Regions from separate parts of the Cumulibacter soli genome, predicted to be linked through region 1. Evidence: riboswitches for the same ligand, from Rfam matches in the RefSeq annotation. Region 1 holds a riboswitch; the other holds the start of a gene.
The links. A riboswitch is a leader RNA that binds a small molecule or an ion and turns the genes downstream of it on or off. The one in region 1 is predicted to bind thiamine pyrophosphate.

Region 1 (8,561 bases):
GACGATGCCGAGATCGAACTGCTACGACAGGCCTCCGCTATCGCCGATCAGGCGCTCGCGGACCTCATCGCTGCAGGCGGCATAGCCGCTGGCCGCACCGAGCGCGAGATCGCTATCGACCTGGACTTTCGAATGCTCCGGCTGGGCGCGGAGGAAGTGTCCTTCGAAACCATCGTGGCCAGCGGCCCTAACTCCGCCATTCCGCACCACAGCCCGAGCGAGCGAGTGTTGCAGCGCGGTGATCTGGTCAAGTTCGACTTCGGTGCTACATACCGCGGGTACCACTCGGACATGACTCGCACCTTCGGCCTGGGCGCGCTGGCGGACTGGCAGCGCGAGATCTATGAGGTCGTTGCGCAGTCGCAGCGGGCGGGTGCTCAGGCGCTTCGCGTCGGGCGCACCGGTAAGGAGGTCGATACCGTCAGCCGCGACATCATCGTGGCGGCGGGGTACGGCGACACGTTTGCGCACAGCCTCGGCCATGGTGTCGGGCTTGAGGTCCACGAGGCGCCTAATCTCAGCCAGCTGGCGGAGACTAAACTGGAGGATCGGGTGTGCGTCACCGTCGAGCCAGGGGTTTATCTCTCGGAACGTGGCGGCGTACGGATCGAGGACACTTTGGTGCTCCACGAGGACGCGTCCGCCGAGGGCGGGACCCGAACCGACTTGCTGACGATGACGAGCAAAGAACTCGTCATCCTCTAGCGACACACAACGAGAGGATTTGGCAGTGGCCACGACGAACGACCTGAAGAACGGAATGGTGCTCAATCTCGACGGAAACCTGTGGTCCGTCGTTGAGTTCCAGCACGTCAAGCCCGGCAAGGGTGGAGCGTTCGTGCGCACCAAGCTCAAGAATGTGCTCTCGGGCAAAGTTGTCGACAAGACGTTCAACGCCGGCACCAAGGTCGAGACAGCCAACGTCGACCGGCGCGATATGGAGTACCTCTACAACGACGGTACGGATTACGTGTTCATGGACGGCGATACCTATGACCAGCTGAACGTCAGTTCGGAGATCGTCGGTGACGCGGCGAACTACATGTTGGAGAACACCAAGGCGACCGTAGCGACGCACGACGGTGTCCCGTTGTACATCGAGTTGTCGCCGTCCGTGGAGTTGCTGGTGAAGCACACCGATCCAGGACTGCAGGGCGATCGCTCCACCGGTGGCACCAAGCCGGCCGAGATGGAGACCGGTGCGCAGATCCAGGTTCCGCTGTTCATCAATACCGGCGACAAGCTGAAGGTCGACACCCGTGATGGCTCCTACCTAGGTCGAGTCAACAGCTAGTGTCCGCACGCACTAAGGCGCGCAAGCGCGCGATCGACATCTTGTTCGAGGCCGACCTGCGTGGCGCCGACCCGGTCGCCACGGCGGCGGACCGCCTCGTCGATGATGAGCGGCCAATCCAGCCGTACGCGTTGACGTTGATCGAAGGGGTGGCGGCGCGGCGCGAGCGGATCGACGAGCTCGTCTCGACGTACGCCGACGGCTGGAGTCTCGACCGGATGCCGGGCGTCGACCGCGCGATCATCCGTACGGCTGTCTACGAACTGCTGTGGGCTGACGATGTCCCGGATGTCGTCGTTATCGACGAAGCGGTGGAACTGGCCAAACTGCTGTCCACGGATGATTCACCGAAGTTTGTGAACGGACTGCTGGGCCGGCTCATGCAGGTTAAACCCGATCTAGCAATCTGAGCGCGCTCCTCGATCCCAGGCGCGGAGGCATTCGGTTGCCGCCGCGCCGGGATCGGCAGCGTGCATGATCTCGCGGACCACAGCCACGCCGGCGAGGCCGGTGCGCGCGAGGTAACCGATATCGTCTTGGCGTACATCGCCGATCGCGATCACCGGGAGATCGGTGGCCGCCACACGCGCAGGGTATCCGTACAGTCCGATCGGCGTACGACCGACGTTCTTGGTCGGTGTGGGGCGAAAAGGACCGCTACCTAAGTAATCCGGACGTGCGGCGCCGGTGCGTGACTGGGCCTCCTTGATCATCTCGACCGTTCCGGCCGTAAGCCCGATGAGTGCGTCGCTGCCGAGGATCGCGCGGGCATCGGCGACCGGTAAGTCGTCCTGACCCAAGTGCACGCCATGCACTGGTGCACCTCGTAGCCGGGCCGCATGGGCCACATCGACCCGGTCGTTCACCAGTACGCGGGTCGACGGTGACGTCGCGTTGACGACCTCAGCCACCGCGAGCACCAGGGCGAGTAGTTCGGTGGCTGGGGCCGACTTGCAGCGCACTTGGATGAGCCCGGCTCCAGCGCCTGCCGCGGCCTGTGCGGTGGCGACCACTTCCGGACCGGACCCGGACGTGACAAGGTACAGGCGCCAGTCGATCATGCCCATCGCAGCGACACTTCTTTGCTGATATCACTGGGATTGGATTCATACAGCGCATCCAGGAGCGCGATGCGAAAGCTGCCCGGCCCACGTCCGCCGCAGCGCTCGGACGCCACGGTCAACAGGGCCGTGGCGGCGAGGACCGCACCGAACGCCGACGTGTGGGGTGCGACGGCTACGCACGCGGCGGTCAGTGCGCCCAACAGGCAACCTGTGCCGATCACCCGGGTCAGCATCGGCAGGCCGCTAGCGATGTGCACGGTCTGAGCTCCGTCGGTGATGACATCAACGGCCCCGGAGACAGCAAGAACGCAGTGATACCGGTCGGCGAGTTGGCGAGCCGCACCGTCAGCGGACTGTGCGCTGACGGTGCTGTCCGCGCCACTACCGCCGGGCCCGCCGTCGGCCAGGGCGAGCACCTCGGAGCCGTTGCCGCGTACGGCAGCCGGTCCGAGGGTGAGGAGCTCGCGGGCCAATGGTGTGCGCACCGGAGCGCGACCGATCGCTGCGGGGTCGAGGATCCACGGGATAGCTGCGCGTTGTGCCGCGCGGAGGGTGGGGCGGATCCCGGCTGCGGCGTCACTACTGAGGCAGCCGACATTGATCAGCAGTGCATCGGCAGCGTCGGTCACGGTGGGCGCTTCCGTCGCGGTGTCTGTCATCATCGGTCGCGCGCCGGCGGCTAGTAGGCCGTCGGCAACGATGGGCGCGGTCACAGCTGCGCTGAAGGCATGTACCAAGGGACGTCGTTCCCGAACCGCGTTGATGATTGCGGCGATGTCGTCTCGGGCGACTCGATCGTTGGTCATGACTGCACGCTAACGGGTTTGTGCTCTCGCTGGGGCATCCGCGCCACGGCTTCGACATCCCGGTCGAGGTCATCTGGAGACAATCGAGGTCCAAGTGCGCCGCATCCCGCGACCAGCAGACCGGCGACCGCTAGCACCGTGATGACGGACCCGTTTCGTCCCAGGATGTCTTCCAGAATTGGCAACCACCATGGCCACAGCGCGGGGAGCACGATCGACAACGAGTACGCCGTCCCGTAGCCGGTGGAGCGTACATGGGCTTCAAACCGTTCGGATAGGTACGCGCCGACCGGTCCGTACCCGCACACAGTAACGATCTGTAGCAGCGCGATTCCATATATCGCGGGTATTGCCTCTGTCGCGAGCGTCAACGTCCAGACCAGCGGACCAGCGACGGCGGCGAGAAGGCCCCAACCGATGAAGAACCGGCGGCGACCCAGCCGGCTCGACAGGTGCCCGGTCGTGGCCATGACGACTGCTTGGGCGATGGATGCGACCCCCATCATCAGCGCCACATTGTCGGAGTCGAGACTCAGGTCGGTCTCCAGCCGCCCAGTCACCGCGATGACCACCATGTTGGTCATCAACCATAAGCCGCTCATCAAGGCGAATACCTGCCAGAACGCGCCCGCGTACTGACCGATCAACACTGCGCGTAGTCCAGCGCGAGCGCCGGTGCGCGCGCGGTCGGCGATCGCCCGTTCGGCGGTGACCTGCGGAGCATCTGCGACTTGCTTTGAGTAGTAGGCCAGTAGCAGCAGACTGGCTATACCGCCGGCCGCGAACGCGAAGCGCCACCCGTAGTCGGCGTACGCCCCGATTCCTAGCAGCGCGATCAGACCTATCGTGGCGAACGCGATCGCTGATTGCGCCCATGCTGCCATCGACATGATCAAGCCGGAAACCAGGCCGCGACGTCGCGGCACCGACCACTCCATCGCCAGCGGGATCGCTGAGGTGTATTCGCCGGCGAGGAACGCGCCGCCGACGAAACGTAACGCGATGACCGCGGTGATCGCCCACACCCCGATGTGCTGATGTCCCGGCACAGCGGCGATTGCGAGGCTACACGCGGCTGTACCGGCGATCGCGATCTTGGTCGTTCTGGTGCGACCGATCCGGTCGGCAATACGGCCGAAGATCATCGCGCCGATCGGTCTGCCCAACAGCGTGGCGACGATAACCACCGCGCCGGCCGTGACGCCAGCGTGCGGACCAGCCAGTGTCGCCAACGCAGGTGCGAGGGCCACCACGGGGAGGAAGATGTTGATTTGATCGACGAAGTTGCCGACGACTCCAGCGCGAACGGCGGCGCGTCCGGGCGCGGGGAGACCGGGGACAAGGCTCATCGGGTTACCGAGCCTCGTCGACGTAGACGCTTGCGCCCAGTTCAACAAACTCGCGCGATTTCGCCGCCAACCCGGCTTCGATTGCGGCGCGCTGCTCCTGGGCTGAGCCGTATGCGTCGCGGATGTCTTGGCTGATGCGCATCGAACAGAACTTTGGCCCACACATCGAGCAGAAATGTGCCGTTTTTGCTGGCTCCGCGGGCAATGTTTCGTCGTGGAAGTTGGCCGCGGTCTCTGGGTCGAGGGAGAGCGCGAACTGATCATGCCAGCGGAACTCGAACCGCGCCTTGCTGAGCGCGTCGTCGCGCTCCCTGGCGCGTGGGTGCCCTTTCGCGAGGTCTGCCGCGTGCGCGGCGATCTTGTAGGTGATGACGCCAGTCTTCACGTCGTCCCTGTTCGGCAGCCCAAGGTGCTCCTTCGGCGTGACGTAACACAGCATTGCCGTGCCGTGCTGCGCAATGGTCGCGGCGCCGATCGCGGAGGTGATGTGGTCATAGCCCGGTGCGATGTCGGTGACCAGCGGGCCGAGGGTGTAAAACGGTGCACCGTGGCACCACTCTTGTTCCAGGTCCACGTTCTCCTTGACCAAGTGCAGCGGGACGTGTCCCGGACCTTCGACCATCACCTGAACGTCATACTCCCATGCTCGGGCGGTGAGTTCGCCGAGCGTGCGTAGTTCGGCCAATTGAGCGGGGTCGTTGGCATCGGCAATCGACCCCGGACGCAGACCGTCGCCGAGGGAGAACGCAACGTCATACCGCGCGAAGATCTCGCACAGTTCGTCGAAATGCGTATATAGAAATGATTCCTCGTGATGAGCTAGGCACCATCCGGCCATGATAGAGCCGCCACGAGAGACGATCCCGGTGACGCGGTCGGCGGTGAGTGGCACGTAGGCCAGCCGAACGCCCGCGTGGATGGTCATGTAGTCCACGCCTTGTTCACATTGCTCCAGGACCGTATCGCGGAAAATCTCCCAGGTCAGCGCGCTCTGGTCCCCATCCACCTTTTCCAGGGCTTGGTAGATCGGCACGGTGCCAATCGGAACCGGGCTATTGCGGACAATCCATTCGCGGGTGGTGTGGATGTCATTGCCGGTGGAGAGATCCATGACGGTGTCAGCGCCCCAACGAGTCGCCCAGGTGAGTTTCTCGACTTCCTCATCGATCGAAGAGGTGACGGCCGAATTGCCGATGTTCGCGTTGATCTTGGTCAGGAATGCACGACCAATGATCATGGGTTCGGACTCGGGATGGTTGATATTTGCGGGGATGATTGCGCGACCCGCCGCGATTTCGCTGCGCACCAGCTCTGGATTGCATCCCTCGCGGAACGCCACAAATCGCATCTCGGGGGTGATCTCCCCGCGGCGGGCGTAGTGCATCTGAGTCACCGTGCGCCCTGGTGTCGAACGCATCGGGGTACGGCGCGTACCGCGCCAGGCCTGGGAGGCTTCGCCGCGGCGCACAGCTGCCCGCCCGTCGTCCGCAAGGTTTCGCCCTCGGCCGGCATACGGCTCGACGTCGCCTCGGGCCGCGATCCACGCCCCGCGCACGTCCGACAGGCCGACCCGTGGATCGGAGCCGGGCCCGCTGGTGCGGTAGATCAGCACGTCGTCGTTGGGCGTGCCGTCGGGACTGTCGGCGAGGCTGATGGCAGTCATCGGCACTTGCAAGTCGCCGACGGTGACCGCGCGGTGCTGGGGATGGACTTCGGACTGATGTGGGGTACGCACTTCGGCGCCTCCTCTTCCTTCGCCGGTATGACCCGGACAGGTTCGAACGGTCCGGACGGCGTCAGTCCGATCTCAGCCCGTGCCCGGGCTCCCGTGGGGTGCCTCGATGGTAACCACTGTGGTTAGAGTGCGGACATGGCCCCCGCTGATCACGCACTCAACGCCCCACTGCCCAAGCCGCCGATCGCCTTGTCGATCGCCGGATCCGACCCGTCTGGCGGGGCGGGTATTCAGGCCGACCTCAAGACCTTCAGCGCGCTCGGCGCGTACGGCACCTGTGTGATCACGGCGTTGACGGCGCAGTCGACCCAAGGGGTGCGTCTGGTGCATGAGATCCCGGTCGGAGTGGTGCGTGCGCAACTCGAGACGCTCGTTGCTGATGTGCGCGTGGACGTCGTGAAGATCGGCATGTTGGCATCGGCCTCGATCGCCTCTGTCGTAGGGGATCTGCTCTATGACGGACCGCTCGCGCGGGTGCCGGTGGTGCTTGATCCGGTGATGGTGTCGACGACCGGGTCCAAACTACTTGCCGACGATGCGATCGACGCCGTTCGGGCGTTGGTGCCGCGGGCCGCTGTCATTACGCCGAACATTCCCGAGGCCGGCGTGCTTCTCGATCGACCGATGGCCACTTCCGTTGCAGAGATGGAGAATCAGGCGCTAATGCTCCTTGAGAGCGGCGCATCGCGAGTATTGCTGAAAGGTGGACACCTGGATGCTCCGGAGTGCACGGACATCTGGGCAGATTCGTCGCGAATGGATTCTTCGGGGCTCGCGCGACTGGACGCTGTTCGCATCGAGTCAACCGCAACGCATGGGACAGGCTGCACACTGAGCTCAGCGATCGCCGCATTGCGAGGGCGCCACCCGGAATGGTTGCCAGCGGTCCGTGAGGCGAAGGCGTGGCTGACCGAGGCATTACGACACGGCGAGGATCTGCATGTCGGTTCTGGTTCAGGTCCGGTCCATCACTTCCACGAGCAGCCACGCTGGCACTGAGTCGCTCGCAGTGCAATCGCCCACCGGCCACCATCAAGCTGACTGCCGCTGGCAGTTGGCGCGCATAGCCGACCGCCAACGCGTTACCTGCCAGTCTTTAGGTTATCGAGTAAAGGAAACCGGCGTCTTCCGCAGCGAACCGCACGATAGCGTCACGAAACTCGGCAAACTGTGAGCGGCAGTAGGAGCCGTGGCCGTCACCAAAAAGCACGTCGCACGTGTGCTCCAACTCGTTGAGGTCAACGGTCAGGAAGTCCGCGGCGGCGAGGTTGACGTACTCGCGGCGGACCACACCGAAGTACGGAGCGACACCGCTGGGGCTCCATCGACCCACAGCGTCGCCGGTGAGCAGTATCGCGCCCGGTCGGGGCATCACCGTCACCATGCCTGCAGCGACGCATTCGCACTCGGAGAAAGCTTCTGGATCGAGCACATCGCGAAGCTTCGCATCGGGCTCGTTAGGGCGCGACTCCCTGAAACGCATTGTCGGGTCGGCCAGTGGGGGCTCGATGCTGGTCGCTGTCGTGAAGTACTGATAGAGCATCAGGTGCGCTTTGTCCAAACCCACGCAGTTGTGGGGAGCGTGGGCGGCCTCGCGTTGATCGATGACGCGAGATGCCGAACACGGGTCATTGAGTGCTGCCGCGAAGTCGAGGTCGGTCCGTAGCGGCCAGCCGTAATAGCGAATTCCCATAGCTGACATCCTCGACCCCAGCCACCCCTCGCTCGAGGTTATCCACAGCCCCGAATGTTCCCTGGCGCGGATCTGAGCCCTGGGCATTGAGTCAGGGCGCAACACTGTTGCTAGTAGTTCCGCCATCGAGCGGCTTCCGTGCGCCGAGGCGCGCAGATCGGTCACCCGTCGGTGTCTTGCGTACAAGCGGACTGCTGCTGGCGGCGCGGATTCAGTGTGGATGCCGGCTCAGGTAGTGACCGAGAGGCTAAGGAGGTTGTTGCGCCAGGTGATAGTCCCATCGTCGTTCATGACGGGGCTCCAATGCAGATGGTGTTTGGCGCGGTGGTGGGCACGGCATAGAGCGTGCAGATTCTGCGGAGTGGTTTGTCCGGCAGCGGACTCACCCTCGCGGAACGCGATTACATGGTCGAGGTCGAGCGCATCGGTGGTGCGGGTGCAGCCGGGGAACCGGCATTGGCGATCTCGGTTGATGATCGCGTCGCGAAGGGCCTGACTGGGACGGCGCTTGCTGACTTCGAGCGGCTGCCCGGTGCGCGGTTCGGTGAGGATGCGGCGTAGGTCGGCGTTCTGTAACAGGGCGTGGGCGAGGTCGTCGGAGATCGAGCCGAGACCGCGGA
Region 2 (8,561 bases), on a different contig from region 1:
TGATCCTCATCGACATCCTGACCGCCGACGAGTCCGCGCCCACGACTGATCCGGGGGCCGACACCGTAACCTCCAAAGTCATCGCCGATGAGGAATAAACCGTCGGCCGAATGAGCCCCGGACGCGGCGATGATCTCGATCAGTTCTCCGATATCGCTGCGGTCCCACTGCGAAACAGGCTGAGCCGTACGACGTCCCCGGTGGCCACCTGAGCATCGATCGGCGCCACTGCCTCGAGTTCCTCGCCACCCTCGATCGCCACGATGAGCCGCAACTCGTCGAGCGCAGGGGCCACGGAGCGCACCGATGCCACCAAGGCACCGTCCGCGGCGATACGCAGAGCGTTTGCCCGTAGCGCCAGCGTTTGCTCGCCAAGTCCGAACGCATGTCGCAGCGGGACGCAGTCACCGGATCGAAGGACCCGGGCGTAGCCGAGGAACAACGCCGCAGCTTCATCTACCGGGGCCGACCACACCTCACGGGGCGTGCCCTGCTGAACGAACTTCCCATCGCGCATCAACACCACTCGGTCGGCTATCGCGAATGCTTCGTCATGATCGTGCGTCACCAGCAATGCGGTCGTAGCCGTCTGTTTGAGTACTCGCCGCAAATCATCGGCCAGCCGCCGACGAAGCGAGGCGTCCAGCGACGACAGTGGTTCGTCCAGGAGCAGCAGCCGTGGTTTTGCCGCGAGCGCTCGCGCGAGGGCGACGCGTTGTCGCTGACCACCCGACAGGGTGGACGGCGCCCGCGCGGCGTATCCGGCCAGCCCCACCAACTCCAACAGCTCATCGACGATGGCGGTTGTCTCGGCGCGCGACGCCTTATGCCGCCGTGGACCGTAGCCGACGTTCTGACGTACCGAGAGGTTCTCGAACAACTGCCCATCCTGAAACATCAAGCCGAATCCGCGGCGATGGACTGGGATCGCGCTTTGATCGACCCCGTCGTACGTCACGGTGCCGCCATCGAGAGGCTCAAGACCGACGATCGCGCGCAGTAAGCTCGACTTGCCGCAGCCCGAGGGACCGAGGATTGCGACGATTTCTTCCGCGTCGACCTGCAAGCGCACCCCCTCGACAGCCACGGTGCGCTCGAACCGCACACGGACGCCGTCAAGTTCCAGTGCCGTCGCGTTGCTTTCTGTCGAGTTGCTGTCTACCGGCACGGTCTCTTCATCCATCGGCACGACCTCCATCAGAACGTCCCCACCGTCGATACCCGCAGCCGCTCCACCAAGCCCATGATCACCACAGTCACCACCGTCAGCACGACCGAGGCCGCCATCGCCATTCCGAAACTCTCGGCGTCCGGCCGCGATATGAGCCGAAAGATCACCACCGGCAGCGTCGGATTATCGCTGCGCGCCAAGAACGCCGTGGCGCCGAACTCCCCCATCGACACCGCCATCGCAAAGCCGGCAGCAGCCAGCAGTGGCCGCCAAATGACCGCGACGTCGACCGTCATCAAGGCCCGATAGTACGGCGCCCCCAGCATCATCGCGGCTTGCCGCAGTCGGTCGTCGATCTGCTGCAACGCCGGAGTGAGCGTCCGCACGACCAGCGGCAGAGCGACGGTGGCCTGCGCGATCGGGATCAGCACCGACGAGGTGCGAAGGTCCAGCGGGGGGTTATTCAGCGTGATGTAGAAGCCGTAGCCGACGGTCACCGACGAGACACCCAACGGCAACATGAACACCGCGTCGAAGACCTTGGTCGCGCGACGACCCCCGCGGGTTGCGCTGGCGCGCGACAGCACGAAGGCGACCAGAACGCCCAGTAGGACAGCGATCACGGTCGCGTTCGCTGCAATGATCAACGAGGCGCGTAGCGCCTGCGTCACCGGAGCCAACAGTGCCGGATTCGAGTCCTCGTCGGCGAGCGCTACGTAGTTCTGCAGCGTCCACTGCCCGCCGCGCTGCAACGAGCGCACCACCAGCGCGAGAATCGGCGTGAGAAGGAATGCCAGGACAATGACCAGCACCGTGAGCACGGGCCATTCGCTCCTTCGCGGGCGTCGCCGTACGACACGCACGGTCGGGTTTGGCGCGACGCCGCGACGCCAGCGGCCAATGAACGCGAGTAGACCGAGCACAACGACCAGTTGAAGCACGGACAGTACCGCGGCGGTCTTCAGATCAAGGAAGTGCGCGGTCTGCAGGTATATCTCGGTTTCGATCGTGCCGTACTGCAACCCACCCATGGTGAGTACGACGCCGAACGCGGTCGAGCAGAACAGGAACACCACCGATGCCGACGAAACGATCGCCGGACGTAGCGCCGGAAGTGTGATGGTCCGGAACACGGTCATCGGTGAGGCGCCGAGAGCGGCCGCTGATTCCTCGGCGCGTGAATCCAGTCCCTGCCAGCTGGATCCGACGGTGCGCGCCACAAGGGAGATATTGAAGAAGATCAGCCCGAGGATGATCGCGATCCAGGTGCCGTCCAGGCCGAGGAATCCGAGCGGACCGGCTTCGTTGAGCAGGCTGCGGAACGCGACGCCGACCACAACGGTGGGTAGCACGAACGGCATCGCGACGATCGCGCGCAACAGGCCGCTTCCCGGCAACCGTAGGCGATACAGGCAGTACGCCACAGGCACGCCGAGCAGAACCGACAGCACCGAGGCCACCGCCGCCTGCGCGACGGTCAGCCAGATCAGCCGCAGTATTCGCGGGCTGCTGAGCGTGTCACCGAAAGCCGACAGGTCGAGCGCACCGTCAGTGAAGAACCCGCGTTGCAGCATGCCGCCGATCGGCAGCAGGAAGAAGACTGCGAGGAAGGCGATCGGGATCGCCGCGATCGCCACCAGCACCCACGTCGGGACGCCGACCTTCGCGCGGCTCGGTGTACCGCGGGACTGCTTCGCGCTAACCTGCGGTGACGTCGGCCCACTCCTTGAGCCAGGTATCCCGATTCGCCTCGATCTCCTTCGGATCGACACTCAGCGGATCGGTGGCCAGTGGCGCGTGCTCCGCCCACAACTCAGGCAGCGCCGCACCGCTCGCGGGATACATGAACATGGTGTCGGGGATCGACTCCTGGAACGGCGTATCGGCCAGGAAGTCAATGAATGCTTCAGCGCCCTCGGCGTTGTCAGTGCCGGCAATCACACCGGCGTACTCGATCTGCCGGAAGCAGGTGTTCAACACAGCCGAGGTCGTCGGCTCACTCTCCCCCTCGGGGATGGTGAAGGGTGGCGAAGACGCGTACGACAGCACGATCGGGCGCGCACCCTTACCTTCGCCGCCGGAGAAGTCGACCGAGTAGGCGTCGCTCCATCCGCTCGTGAGTTTCGCGCCGTTATCCATCAGTTTCGTCCAGTAGTCTTGCCAACCGTCCTCGCCGTACTGCGCGATGGTGGCCAGCAAGAATGCCAACCCTGGCGAGGATGTCGACGCGGCGGGAGTGACGAACAAGTCCTTGTACTTCGGATCGATCAAATCGTCCAGTGACGTCGGTGGATCTATGTCATGTTCGGCAAACCAGGCATCGTCGACGTTCAAGCAGACGTCACCGTAGTCGATCGCGGTGAGCTGGTCCTCGGCGCCGGGTAGCGCGAGTTCCTTAGCCTCGTCGGTGGCGGTGCTCGCCACGTAGGGCTCAATCACGTTCGCGTTGACGACCCTCATCCCATATGTGTTGTCGATGCCGTAGATCACGTCGGCGGTAGGCGAATCCGCGGTGAGGATGAGTTTGTTAGCTACCTCCCCAGCGTCGCCGGCGGTCTGCACCTTCACGGTGTATCCGGATTCTTCCTCGAACTGCTCGATCAGCTCATCCGGTGCGCCCCACGAATCGTGGCTCATCACGGTGATGGTTTTCGAGTCATCATCGCCGGCCCCTGAATCCACACCGCATGCGGTAAGGCTGGCGGCGCCAGCAATAACCACCAAGCCGGCGACTGCTGCGCGTTGCTTCGACATATGTTCCCTCCGTCAACAGCGAGGGAGCCGGACTGAAGCCACGGGGGCATCGATTCCGACTGAGTCCCGACTTCCTCCACCGGTCCTAACCGGGTCAGGTTCGAGGGTCTGCGGTCCGTCCGCACTCTCAGCGCCCTGCGGCGCTCCCCTGTCGTATGCGCCCACCAATATAGCCCGAGCGCCCGGCGACCGTGTCGTCGCCGGGCGCTCGAGGGTTACCGGCTGCTACTCAACCAACAGATAACCGGTTCCGGCCCAACCGAGGCTCAGCGAGTACGCACCTTCGGCTTCGATCGTCCAGATCGCCGAGTCGCCGGAGCCGATGATGTCCTTGGACGAGATCGTGTAACCGGCGTCTTCGAGCGCGGCCACCCACTCGTCGTACGCCGCGGCCGGATCGTCCGCTTCGAACAGGCCGGAACAGGTCGAACCGGAGCAGTATGTCGCGCTGCTGATAGTCACGCTGGCAGGTACTGGGACTTCCTCGGGTAGCGAGTCCATGCCTGAGTCATCGGAGCCACCGCTCCCGCCGGTATCGCCGCCATCACCGGCGCCACCGTCGTTGGAGCCGCCATCCGTGCCCGCGTCGGCACCGGAGTCTGCACCATCGCCGGATCCGTCCTGCGCATCTTCCTCTGCCTGGTCCCCCTCGGACTGTGCCGGTTGAGACTGTTCGGAGCCACCACCGCCGGCGCTCTTATCATCGTCGCCGCTATTGACCAGCAGAAGCACGGCCACGACCGCGCCGACCACGATGATCGCGATGCCGACGATCCACGGCAACGTGTTGTTATTGCGCGGAGGTTCTTCCCATCCGGGACCCGCCGGCGAGGATCCGCCGGTCATCGTCGCGGCCGAGAGTGACGCGTCGTACGCCGCCGGCATTTGTTCGGTCTGGTAGCCCGACTGCTGATAGTCCTGGTTCTGCGCGGCGTACGTGTCGTATTGCTGCTGGTACGGATCGGTCTGCGGAGCCTGGTACGGATCCTGCTGGTGGGAATCCTGCGGATGTCCACCCGCCTGCGCGCCGTCCCATCCACCCTGAGGCTGATTCCACCCCTGCGGGGTGCCGCCCGTGCCGTATGGGTCGTGGTTCGGACGGCCGCCGGGACCTTGCGGGGGCATGGACATCGTGTTTCAGCCTCAGTTCATAGTCATCGTGAGTAGTCGCACGGCAGCTCTCCGACTCTCAGTCCGTCGGCTCCGCCACCTCGCGGTCTTCATGCGACAGACTAGAGGGCATGACGGTTCCCCAGGAACACCCGCTATCGGAGTTCATCGCGAACTTGCCGAAGGCCGAGCTACACGTACATCACGTCGGCTCGGCGTCCCCGGAGGTTGTCGCTGAACTGGCCGCGCGGCATCCGGACGCAGTCGTGCCAACCGACCCTCAGGCCCTGGCGAAATACTTCACCTTCACCGACTTCGCCCATTTCATCGAGTTGTACCTCTCAGTGGTCGATCTCATACGCACTCCAGAGGACATTCGCTCGCTGACCTACGGCGTCGCTCAGTCGTTGGCGGCGCAGCAGGTGCGGTATGCGGAGTTGACCTGTACTCCAGAGACATCGGTGATCCGCGGGATCGCGCCCGAGGCGTACGTCGAGGCAATCGAGGACGCTCGGGTTGCCGCACACCGAGATTTCGGGCTGGAACTGCAGTGGATCTTCGACATCGCTGGTGAGAACGGGATTCCCGGAGCCGACACGACCCTGGCGGTCGCACTCGATCACGGTCCGTCCTCGCTCGTCGGCTTCGGTCTCGGCGGTCCCGAGATCGGCGTACCGCGGCCGCAGTTCAAACCGCACTTCGACGCCGCACGTTCGGCCGGGCTTCGCTCCGTCCCCCACGCTGGTGAGTCAACCGGGCCGCAGACGATGCTGGACGCGATCGAGCATCTGGGCGCCGAACGGATCGGTCACGGTATCGCAGCCGCCACAGATCCGGCCTTGATGCAGTTGCTCGCCGAGCGGGAGATCACCCTCGAGGTATGCCCCACCTCGAATGTGGCCACCCGCTGCGTCGACTCGCTAGCCGCGCATCCGTTACCGACACTCGTGGCCGCGGGCGTGCCGGTGACGATAAATAGCGACGACCCGCCGATGTTCGGTACGACGCTGAACCGCGAGTACGAGATTGCCGCTGACTTGCTCGGCCTGGATCGCGCCGGGGTGACCGAGTTGGCGCGATCGGCGGTGCGGCGCTCGTTCGCGCCCGAGGCCACGAAGACGCGCCTGCTGGCAGAAATCGATGCGTATGCCGCGAAGGTCTGATCGGTGATGAGCGAGCCTGAAGCACGCCGCACGCGATCGACCGACGCCTCCAGGTCCACTGCCGGGTCCGCGTCCGGTTCCAAGGCCGGGTCCACGTCCGCAGGGCGATCCACCGGTTCCGCACGATCGACGCGTTCGGCCGGTTCACGATCGACGAGTCCGCGTTCGACTAATTCGCGTTCGACTAGTTCACGCTCGACGAGCGCTCGATCGACGGGTTCGTCACGCTCGAGTCGCCCGTCGCGTTCCACCAACGCCTCGCGGTCGACCAACGCGGCTCAGTTCGGCGTGGCCGCCGCCGAATCGACTGTCGCGCCACCACGGCCCAGGACTTCCAGTCGTCCCGCGTCCAACCGCACCTCGACTCGACGTACGACGACGCGCGGACCGGGGTCGCGACCTACTACGCGGGCATCGAGGCGGCTCAGTGCGCACGAAGAGATGATGCGCCGCCGCCAGCGCACCCTAGCGATTGTCGGTGCCGTACTGGTCCTGGCTATGTTCTGGTTCTTCTCTGGCGGCGACGACAAGCCGGACACGCACACCAAAGCACCGCCGACGGTTCCCGAGCAGTTCCTGGAGTACGCGGCGGTTCCCGCGCAGGAAGGTATGCAGGAACACGGAGTCCCGGCGTCGGTGTCGCTCGCCCAAGCAATCGTCGAGTCGGATTGGGGCCGCTCGGAGTTGACCCAGACCGGACGCAATTACTTCGGGATCAAGTGCGATGGCGATTCGCCGTACGCCAGTGGCTGTGTCGGTCGGCCGACGCAGGAGTGCGACGAGGCAGGACTGTGCAGTGAGGTGGTGGGGCAGTTCCGGACCTATGACAGCGCTGAGGACTCGTTCCGCGATCACGGCCACTTCCTGACCGTGAACCCGCGTTACGCGGCGGCATTTCAGTACGTCGACAATCCCGACCAGTTCGCCATCGAGGTCGCGAAGGCCGGATACGCCACAGATCCGACGTACGCCGACAAGCTGATCGAACTGATGAAGCAGTACGACCTCTACCAGTACGACACGCTCTGATCGATCAGCGGCTCTTGCCGCGCTCAACAGTAAACAGCAGCACCGCCGGCGATCACAGGATCGCCGGCGGTGCGGCCTCACTACTGGGTGTTAGCGCGCCTCGTCGATCCATTCGGTGTAGAACTCCGGCATCTGCGACGCGCGGGAGGTGAAGTTCGGATCGCGCTTCTCCAGGAACGCCGCGACGCCTTCCTTACCGTCGCCGATGCTGGTGTAAAACATAGCCAGCGAGTCGACGCGGTGCGCATCTGCGGGGTGCGGCAGGACGCCGTTACGGCGCACCATCTGCTTGGCCAACGCAACACCGACGGCCGAGCGACCGCGGGTCCATGCGTTGGCGATCTCAACAGCGCGAGCGAGCAGTTCGTCTTCCGCAACGACCTCGTCCACCAGATTGATCGCCGCAGCGCCCGCAGCATCGAGGATGTCGGCGCGCAGCACCAGATCAATCGCATTCGGCAGCCCGACCAGACGCTCCAGGTACCAGGTGGACGTCGCCTCCGGCACGATGCCGAGACGTCCGAAGACGAGTCCGACCCGAGCGCGGGTCGACGCGACGCGGCGGTCCATCGCCAGAGTCATCGTCGCTCCGATGCCCACGGCCGCACCGTTGATAGCAGCAATAACCGGTTTGCGGCAGTCATGGATCGCCATAGTCACCTCGCCGCCGGTGTCGCGCACCTTCTCGATCTCCGGATTGTCCAGGTCGTCCATGTCGGACAGACCCGGCGTGCGTGATTCGTCCAGGCCGAACACGTTTCCGTCGCTGCTGAGGTCCATGCCCGCGCAGAACGCCCGGCCGGCGCCGGTGACGATCACGGCGCGGACATCATCGTTGTCGTTGACCTCACGGAAGGAGCGCTCCAGTTCCTCGGCCATGGTGACGGTGAACGAGTTCAGCTGATCGGGGCGATTCAGCGTGATCGTGAGGATACCGTCGTCGATGCTGTGGGAGAGAGTTTCGTACATAGTGGCTCCTGCGTGCTGTCGGGTTTGCCCACCCAGGGTACGAGAGCGCCCTGCGCCGCACGCGAGCACGCGTCTCATCGGCGCATCGTCATGCTCCGCGTGTTGAGAGTTCGGGAACGAACGTCGTACGGCGCCACTTGCGGACCACACGTTGAAGCATTCGCCGCGAATTTTCGGCTCACCGCCGCGAGGCACTAGGCTCAGCCACCGGTCCCGTTGATAATGGACTGTATTAATTAGCAGATCGATACGAAGGGAACCACATGAGCGAACAACGACATCCGACACCGGCGAGCGCAACGACCGCCGCGATAAACCGAGACGCTGTGCGCGCGTTACCGTTCGACTCGGATCCCGCCCAGGAC

Region 2: it holds a riboswitch for thiamine pyrophosphate, as region 1 does, so the genes downstream of both, E1H16_RS17195 (thiamine ABC transporter substrate-binding protein) here and thiC (phosphomethylpyrimidine synthase ThiC) in region 1, are expected to answer to the same signal.

The regions. Positions count from the first base shown of each region.
Region 1 covers NZ_SMSG01000003.1:118,827-127,387, forward strand. The annotation lists gene E1H16_RS07325 (M24 family metallopeptidase) at 1-705, shown strand, start outside; gene efp (elongation factor P) at 731-1,294, shown strand; gene nusB (transcription antitermination factor NusB) at 1,294-1,704, shown strand; gene E1H16_RS07340 (thiamine phosphate synthase) at 1,693-2,361, opposite strand; gene thiM (hydroxyethylthiazole kinase) at 2,352-3,164, opposite strand; gene E1H16_RS07350 (MFS transporter) at 3,161-4,513, opposite strand; gene thiC (phosphomethylpyrimidine synthase ThiC) at 4,518-6,248, opposite strand; TPP riboswitch at 6,246-6,353, opposite strand; gene thiD (bifunctional hydroxymethylpyrimidine kinase/phosphomethylpyrimidine kinase) at 6,384-7,247, shown strand; gene E1H16_RS07365 (hypothetical protein) at 7,345-7,941, opposite strand; gene E1H16_RS07370 (HNH endonuclease signature motif containing protein) at 8,170-8,561, opposite strand, start outside.
Region 2 covers NZ_SMSG01000009.1:54,597-63,157, forward strand. The annotation lists gene E1H16_RS17180 (PP2C family protein-serine/threonine phosphatase) at 1-98, shown strand, start outside; gene E1H16_RS17185 (ABC transporter ATP-binding protein) at 140-1,183, opposite strand; gene E1H16_RS17190 (ABC transporter permease) at 1,198-2,808, opposite strand; gene E1H16_RS17195 (thiamine ABC transporter substrate-binding protein) at 2,870-3,925, opposite strand; TPP riboswitch at 3,980-4,085, opposite strand; gene E1H16_RS17200 (hypothetical protein) at 4,151-5,056, opposite strand; gene E1H16_RS17205 (adenosine deaminase) at 5,167-6,198, shown strand; gene E1H16_RS18490 (glucosaminidase domain-containing protein) at 6,640-7,227, shown strand; gene E1H16_RS17215 (crotonase/enoyl-CoA hydratase family protein) at 7,318-8,196, opposite strand; gene E1H16_RS17220 (alkyl/aryl-sulfatase) at 8,460-8,561, shown strand, end outside.